Regions from separate parts of the Streptomyces sp. NPDC051104 genome, predicted to be linked through region 2. Evidence: riboswitches for the same ligand, from Rfam matches in the RefSeq annotation. Region 2 holds a riboswitch; the other holds the start of a gene.
What was found. A riboswitch is a leader RNA that binds a small molecule or an ion and turns the genes downstream of it on or off. The one in region 2 is predicted to bind thiamine pyrophosphate.
Positions count from the first base shown of each region.

Region 1 (4,156 bases), on a different contig from region 2:
AGCGCCGGGACCGGTGCCGTCATCGCGGTCCTCGCCCCCTTCCTCGCGGGTGCCGCCGCCGCGATCTTCCTGCTCGTGGGGTACATCCTCAAGATGGTCAATCCCGATCAGGCGTTCGCCCGGACGCTCCTGACCACCGGGTGGGTCTTCGGCGCGGTGACCGCGGCGTCGATCCTGGTCGCCGCGATCGGCCTGCTGCTCACCGCGCTGCGCAACAGTTCCTCGGCACAAGAGGCGGACGCGTCGGGCACGTTGACGACGGAGGTGTCCCGGGCCAGGGCCGCCTGGCACGAGGCGCTGCTGGAGCGCGGCATCCTGCCGTTCCTCCGTGAGGCGCTCAGCGACCCGGGGACGGCCGCGATGACCCGGAAGGCGCCGGAGGCGGCCGGCGGCCGCATCCCGCACCTCGGCTACGACCGTCCGGGGTTCAGCAGCCCCGACAGCGGCCCGGCCGCCGGCCCGCGCCCCAGCTTCACCAGCCCCGACTTCACCAGCCCGGACTTCGGGGGGCCGGAGCACAAGCCGGAGTGACGAGCCCCGTCCGACGACCGGCCAGGTCCACACGAGTCCCCAGCCGGACCGCCCCCCATCGGACCGTCACCCGAAGAGTGGGCCCGGACTGCTCCACCCAAGCCGGGCCCGCACTTCTCACTCGGCGCGGGCCGTTCCGCGCCCTGAACGGCGTCGGCCCCGGCGAGGGCGAGGACAAAACGCTGCCCGGAACAGCCTCTGTGGCGTCCCGGGTCAGCGCCCCGCTCGGCCCCGTGTCAGTCCGCGATCGGCAGGTACACCCGGTTCCCCGCCTCCGCGAACTCCTTCGACTTCTGGAGCATCCCCTCAGCGATCTCCTCGGCCGTCGCGCCCTCGGCCATATCACCGCCGAACCGCTCTGTGATGGTCTGGCTGATCTTCATCGAGCAGAACTTCGGACCGCACATCGAGCAGAAGTGGGCGGTCTTGGCCGGCTCCGCCGGGAGCGTCTCGTCGTGGAAGTCGCGGGCCGTGTCCGGGTCGAGGGCCAGGTTGAACTGGTCCTCCCAGCGGAACTCGAAGCGCGCGTCGGACAGCGCGTCGTCCCACGCCTGCGCACCCGGATGACCCTTGGCGAGGTCGGCCGCATGGGCGGCGATCTTGTAGGTGATCACACCGGTCTTGACGTCGTCGCGGTTGGGCAGGCCCAAGTGCTCCTTGGGGGTGACGTAGCAGAGCATGGCCGTGCCCCACCAGGCGATCATCGCGGCGCCGATGCCGGAGGTGATGTGGTCGTACGCCGGCGCGATGTCCGTCGTCAGCGGCCCGAGCGTATAGAACGGAGCTTCATCGCAGATCTCCTGCTGAAGGTCGATGTTCTCCTTGATCTTGTGCATCGGGACGTGTCCCGGGCCCTCGATCATGGTCTGTACGTTGAAACGCCTGGCGATGCGACCGAGTTCCCCGAGCGTGCGCAGTTCCGCGAACTGTGCCTCGTCGTTGGCGTCCGCGATGGAGCCGGGCCTGAGGCCGTCGCCCAGCGAGTACGTGACGTCATAGGCCGCGAGGATTTCGCACAATTCTTCGAAATGCTCATACAGGAACGACTCCTTGTGGTGGGCGAGGCACCACGCCGCCATGATCGAGCCGCCACGCGAGACGATGCCGGTCTTGCGCTTCGCGGTCAGCGGTACGTACGGCAGACGCACCCCCGCGTGCACCGTCATGTAGTCCACGCCCTGCTCGGCCTGCTCGATGACCGTGTCCTTGTAGATCTCCCAGGTCAGTTCCTCGGCCTTCCCGTCGACCTTCTCGAGGGCCTGATAGAGCGGCACCGTGCCGATCGGCACGGGGGAGTTGCGCAGCACCCACTCGCGCGTGGTGTGGATGTTGCGGCCGGTGGACAGGTCCATGACCGTGTCGGCGCCCCAGCGGGTCGCCCAGGTCATCTTCTCGACCTCCTCCTCGATGGAGGAGGTCACGGCGGAGTTGCCGATGTTGGCGTTGACCTTCACCAGGAACCGCTTGCCGATGATCATCGGCTCGCTCTCGGGGTGGTTGACGTTGGCCGGGAGGACCGCACGGCCTGCCGCGATCTCCTCGCGCACCACCTCCGGGGACACGTTCTCCCGGAGGGCGACGAACTCCATCTCGGGCGTGATCTCCCCCCGCCGTGCGTACGCCAGTTGCGTGACCGCCTTGCCGTCACGGCTGCGGCGCGGCTGACGCGGCCGCCCCGGGAACACCGCGTCGAGGTTGCGCAGTCCGCCCCGCGGCGAGGTGTGCTTGATGCCGTCGTCCTCGGGGCGGACGGGACGGCCCGCGTACTCCTCGGTGTCGCCACGGGCGGTGATCCAGTTCTCCCGCAATGGGGTCAGGCCCCTGCGGACGTCGGTCTGGACGAGTGGATCGGTGTACGGGCCAGAGGTGTCGTACAGCGTGACCGACTGCCCGTTGGTGAGGTGCACCCGACGGACCGGCACCCGCAGGTCGGGGCGTGAGCCCTCGATGTACGCCTTGTGCCAGCCGATGGACTGTCCGCCCTCCTGGGACTGTTCGCCCTGAACGGAGGAAGGCGTGCGTACGTCCTTGTTGGTCATGAGACCTACTCCCTACGCCGGCATTACCCGGTAACAGGTTCAGCGGTCGACGCAGCGGTTTCCGCCCGCCGATGTTCCACGTGAAACATCGCGTCTGCGGAGGTCAGCGCCCTCTCAGCCCGGTGCTCCGAGCTCCCGCGTGTGCAAAGGTCCTCCTACGCTAGCGTCTCTTTGCGCGAGCTGAACAGTGGGCCTCACGCCTTCTTGCGATGATGCCTCGGTGACCACGACACAGCATCCGCCCCCGTACCCGCCGCCCGACCCACCTCATGGCCACGGCCACGGCCACAGTCCGGGCGACGCACATGGCCATGGACCGAGCGGCGAGCACGGGCAGGGAGCACGCGGCGGGCACGGGCATGGACCGAGCGGGCACGGTCACTCGCACAGCCACAGCCATGGCCCGGCGGCCCCCGTGTCGCGGCACCTGCGCAGAGTCATCGCCGCGATCCTCATCCCCTTCACGGCAGCCGTGGTGGTCGGCCTCGTCGTGCTGTGGCCCGGCGGAGTGCCGTCACACAAGCGCACCGGCGTGGGATTCGACCGGCAGACCCAGCAGGCCACGGTCACCAGGGTGGTGGAGGTGGACTGCAAGTCCGTGAACGCCTCGGGTGACACCCCGACCGGCGACACCTCCACGGCCGAGGGCTCCTCGGCCCAGCAGCAGTCGGCCGGCACGTGCAAGAAGGCGACGGTGCGCGTCGACACGGGCATGGACCAGGGCCGGACGTTCACGGAGATCGTCCAGCCGGACCAGTCACGGCAGTTGCATCAGGGCGAGAAGGTCGTGGTCGCGTACGAACCGTCCGCCCCCAGGGACCTGCAGTACTCGGTGGCGGATGTGAACCGCAAGGTCCCCATGGCGCTGCTGGCCGGCATCTTCGCCATCGCCGTGGTGGTCGTCGGCCGGATGCGCGGTGTGATGGCGCTCATCGCCCTGGCCGTCAGCTTCCTGGTGCTGAGCCTGTTCATCCTGCCGGCGATCCTGCAGGGCTCGAACCCGCTGCTCGTGGCCGTGGTCGGGTCCAGCGCCATCATGCTGATCGCCCTCTACATGTGCCACGGGCTCTCGGCACGCACCTCGGTGGCGGTGCTCGGCACGCTCGTCTCCCTGTCCCTGATCGGTGTGCTGGGCTCCCTGTTCATCGGCTGGGCCGCGCTGACCGGCAACACCGACGACAACACCGGCCTGATCCACGGCCTGTACCCGGGTATCGACATGAGCGGCCTGCTGCTGGCAGGCGTCATCATCGGCTCGCTCGGCGTCCTCGACGATGTGACGGTGACGCAGACGTCGGCGGTCTGGGAGCTCCACGAAGCGAACCCGTCGATGGGCTGGCGTGGTCTGTACCGTGCGGGCATCCGTATCGGCCGCGACCACATCGCGTCGGTCGTCAACACGCTCGTCCTGGCGTACGCGGGTGCCGCTCTGCCGCTGTTGCTGCTGTTCTCGATTGCGCAGAGCAGCGTGGTCACCGTTGCCGACAGCGAGCTGGTCGCGGAGGAGATCGTGCGCACGCTCGTCGGTTCGATCGGCCTGGTCGCCTCGGTGCCGGTGACCACGGCACTGGCCGCCCTGGTGGTCT
Region 1 covers NZ_JBFBBS010000005.1:129,743-133,898, forward strand. Annotated here, with positions in the region: gene AB0N14_RS10380 (hypothetical protein) at 1-531, shown strand, start outside; gene thiC (phosphomethylpyrimidine synthase ThiC) at 768-2,570, opposite strand; TPP riboswitch at 2,563-2,719, opposite strand; gene AB0N14_RS10390 (YibE/F family protein) at 2,791-4,156, shown strand, end outside.
Region 1: linked by a shared signal. The riboswitch ahead of thiC (phosphomethylpyrimidine synthase ThiC) and the one ahead of AB0N14_RS14705 (cytosine permease) in region 2 are both predicted to bind thiamine pyrophosphate.

Region 2 (4,156 bases):
CGGCACCGTGAGGCCCTGCGCGAGACCGACCGCGACGGCCGAGGCGAGGGTGCAGCCCGTGCCGTGGGTGTGGCGGTTGTCGTGGCGTGCGGCGCGCAGCCAGTGCTCCTGCCGGCCGTCCGTGAGCAGGTCGGTGGCCTCGCCGGGCAGATGGCCGCCCTTCACGAGCACCCACCGGGGCCCGTACGACAGCAGGCGGTCGGCTGCGCGGCGCATGCCCGCCTCGTCGGTCACCGTGATGCCGGTCAGCTCCGCGACCTCGTCCAGGTTCGGCGTGGTCACCGTGGCGAGCGGCAGCAGCCTGGTCCGTACGGCCTCCAGGGCGTCGTCGGCGAGCAGCCGGTCGCCGTGCTTGGAGACGCTCACCGGGTCCACGACGACCGGTGCCGGCATGTCCCCGAGCAGGTCGGCCACCGTCTGGACCAGCGCGGGTGAGGCGAGCATGCCCGTCTTGACCGCCTGTACTCCGATGTCGTCGACGACGCTGCGGTACTGGGCGCGCACCGCCTCCACGGGCAGCTCCCACGCCCCCTGCACCCCCACGGAGTTCTGCGCCGTGACCGCGGTGATCACGCTCATACCGTGGGCGCCGAGCGCCAGCATGGTCTTCAGGTCGGCCTGGATCCCGGCGCCGCCGCCGGAGTCGGAGCCGGCGATGGTCAGGACACGGGGCGGCGCGGTCATGCGCGGCCCTCCTCTCGGACGCGCACGCGGCTCTCCTCCCGGACGCGCAGCGGGGCGTAGAGCGCGAGCGCGACCAGGAACGCCACGTAGTAGGAGACGTCGGCGCCGTGCAGCGCGTGGGCGGCCGGGCCCACGTACAGTCCAGTGTCCATGAACGGCACCGCCGCGGCGAAGGCGCCGACGAACGCCAGCAGCGGCGGCCACACGGAGCGCGGCCGGGCGGTCCCGGCGGCGAGGTCGACCGCGGTGCCGCGCCGGGCGAGCCAGTCGACGACCACGATCGCCACGAACCCGGGGATCCAGTAGCTCACGAACAGCAGCACGTTCTGGAAGCGGGCGGTGGTGTTCGCCGCGTGCATCCACAGCACCAGCGGGAAGCCGAGCACCACGGCGAGGGCGGCGGCCAGCGGACGCGGCAGGCGCACCCCGACGGTCTGCAACGCCAGGGAGCCGCTGTAGTCGTTCATCGCGTTGCTGGCGAGCGCCGCGAGCGCCACGGCCAGCAGCCCGAAGGCACCGGCCGCGCCCCCGCCCAGCACATGGTCCACGCCCGCGGCCGTCTGGTCCGTCAGCACCGAGGCGCCCCACAGTCCGAGGACCTGCACGGCCACGAAGGACACCACGAGACCGAGCAGCGTGCACCAGAACATCCGGGACCGTGAGGTGCCGCGCGGCAGATAGCGGCTGAAGTCGCTGGCGTACGGCGCCCAGGACAGCGACAGGCTGAGCGCGATGGTGCTAGTCAGCACGAAGGCGCCCACCCGGTCCGCGCCGTGCGCGGTGCCCGTCCAGGCGGGGTGCACGCTGCCCGCCATGCGCAGGGCGATCAGTGCGAAGGCGGCTGCCAGCACGAAGGTCATGACGAGCTGCAGCCGGTGGATCGCCTCGTAGCCGAGGACCCCCAGAGCTCCTTGGGCGAGCATCACCACCAGGACGCCCAGCCAGAACGGCCAGCCGGCGAGCCGCGCCAGCGCATCGCCGCCGAACAGCCCGATCAGCGCGTCCCAGGCGATCGAGGACAGCCACTGCAGCACCCCGGGCAGCACCACCGCGCGCCCGAACGCCAGCCGGGCGAGCGGCAGCTGGCCGGCTCCGGTGCGGCTGCCCCAGGTGCTCAGATAGGCGGTGGGCACCGCGCCCAGCACCGTGCCGAGGACGATGGCGGTGAGCGCGGTGGTGAAGTCCAGGCCGAGCGCGATGCCGATGGTCCCGGTGAACACGCCGGTCATGGTCAGATTGGGGGCGAACCACACGGTGAACAGCCGGCCCGCCCCGCCGTAACGATTCGTCTCGGGGACCGGCTCGATGCCGTGGCCCTCGACCCTGAGGTCGCCGGGAGCGGTGGGCATCCGCCCGTCGAAGACGGTGTTCCGGCCGCCTGTGGGCAGCCCGCCCGAGACATGCGCCGATGGCATGGAAGACATCCCTCCGCCAGTACGAACTGGTTCAGGTTCGACGGGTGTGATCTCAGCCCGCAGATGGGGCACCCCGTGTCCGGTACGGCGGCAAGACTAACCCGAGGACGGGAATCAGCCATACGTGAGGGCCGCTGCCGGGTCGGTCAGCGGCCCTCGAGAGGTCTTGGTGGCGCGTCAGCGCCGGGTGTAGATGAAGCCGATCTTGTCGACCTCGTCACCGGAGCGCCCGTGGAATCCCGCGATCTGCCAGCCGGAGGGCGCCGTACGGGTCACGCAGTCGGACGTCGTGGTACCGCCCGCCAGGCTGCGGCCGAGGTTGGTCGTGAACTTCGCGGAGAAGATCCTCGTGCGGCCGTCGGCGAGTCCTTGAGGGAATGCGCTTTCTCCGCTCCCGGTGAAGCTTTCACCTGCCGGTCGCCGCGGTGTCGGCGACGCCGAGGGGCCGGCGTCGGGCACGGGAGGGCTCGCGGCGGGCGCTGCCGGGACAACTCGTTCTGCGCCCACAGGGCACCCACCCCGAGCCCGCCCTCACGCCGCGTGCTCCCGTACCTCTTCCGCCAGCTTCTTGTCGAGTGCGGCGCGCACCAACGCCGCTGCCAGCACCGCCGGTTCGGTTTCCTTCGCCAGCTTCAGCAACTGCTCCGGGTCCTTCGGCAGCCCCAGTCGCTCCGCACCCGACAGTGCCTTCGCGTCCAGGTAGGGAGCCACCTCGGGCCACACGCGCTGCACCTCGCGCAGGAAGATGTCCGCGCCGGCCGGTCCGATCCCCGGTATCTCCTGCAACAGCCGGCGCAGGGCAGAGACGTCGCCGTCGGCCGCCTTCCGCAGCCGCCGCAGGTCTCCGCCCCAACGCTCCGTCAGCAACTCGGCGCTGTCGCCCAATTGGGTCGCCGTCCGCTCGTCGTAGCGCCGGTAGCCGCCCCGCCCCAGCGCGTCGACCCGCTCCTGCCAGTCCGCCTCAGCCATGTGGCGCGGGTCCTTCAGGCCCGCCTCCTGAAGCGCCCGCACCGTGGCCAGGGCGATCGGGGAGCGGATGCGGGCGCTGAGCAGCAGGGCCATCAACAGCAGCCGGTACAGCGGCTGCGGGGCGTCCTTGAGCCGGATCCCCGCCTCCTCCGCGTAGGTCTGCCCGTGCTCGCCGACGAGTTCCCCGATCACCCCGGCGGCTCTGTCGTCCCGTCCCATGGCGGCCTCACCGTGACGCCTTGAGCGGGTCGTGCCCCAGCGTCATGAGCCGGTGGCGCAGGTGCTCGTCCTCGGCCTCCGGCTCGTTCTCCACGTCCACCTCGGAGGTGACCGTGTCCACCACCTTGCGCATGACCTGGACGTCGTCGTCGGTGAGGTCGGTGCGCCGCTTCTGCAGGATCGACAGGACGTGTCGCCCGGTGGGCGTGCCCGCCTCCTCCGGCAGTGGCTCGCTCTCCTCCTCGGCGTCCCGGACCCGCAGCCAGGCCGCCAGTTCCTGGGAGGTCATGTTCACCACCCGGTGGAAGTCCTCCCACAGCGCGTCCATCTCCAGGGCGTCGGTCATGGCTTACTCCTCTCCACCCTCGACGGTCGGGTTCCGCTCGGTCTCACTCCTCGCGCGGCCAGTTCTCGGCCTCGAACATCCAGCGCTGCTTCTCCAGCTCCGCGGTGATCCCGATCAGCAGGTCCTGGGTGACGGGATCGGCCTCAGCGGTGGCGTCGATCCGCTTGCGCAGCCGCCCGATCGCCGCTTCCAGCGACTCCACCATCAGGCCCACGACGTCGGTGTCCCGCAGCCAGCCCTCCTTCGTGCCGGGCAGGCCGTAGGCGGACGCGATGGTCTCCGGGCGGCCGTCCGGCGGCACACCGAGCGCGGACGCACGTTCGGCGACCGTGTCGGCGTACGAGCGTGCGGTGTCGACCACCTCGTCGAGCTGGAGGTGGATCGAACGGAACCTGGGGCCGACGATGTTCCAGTGGGCCTGCTTCCCGATCAGGGACAGCCCGAGCAGATCCACCAGGGTCTCCTGCAGGGCCTCCCCGGTGACCCGGCGTGCGGGCTCGGGCAGCGTGCTGTGCACCACGGT
Region 2 covers NZ_JBFBBS010000008.1:91,980-96,135, reverse strand. Annotated here, with positions in the region: gene thiD (bifunctional hydroxymethylpyrimidine kinase/phosphomethylpyrimidine kinase) at 1-684, opposite strand, end outside; gene AB0N14_RS14705 (cytosine permease) at 681-2,099, opposite strand; TPP riboswitch at 2,091-2,185, opposite strand; partial or broken gene AB0N14_RS14700 (jacalin-like lectin) at 2,277-2,459, opposite strand; gene AB0N14_RS14695 (endonuclease) at 2,631-3,287, opposite strand; gene AB0N14_RS14690 (DUF3140 domain-containing protein) at 3,295-3,633, opposite strand; gene AB0N14_RS14685 (DNA starvation/stationary phase protection protein) at 3,677-4,156, opposite strand, start outside; gene AB0N14_RS14680 (WhiB family transcriptional regulator) at 4,156-4,156, opposite strand, start outside.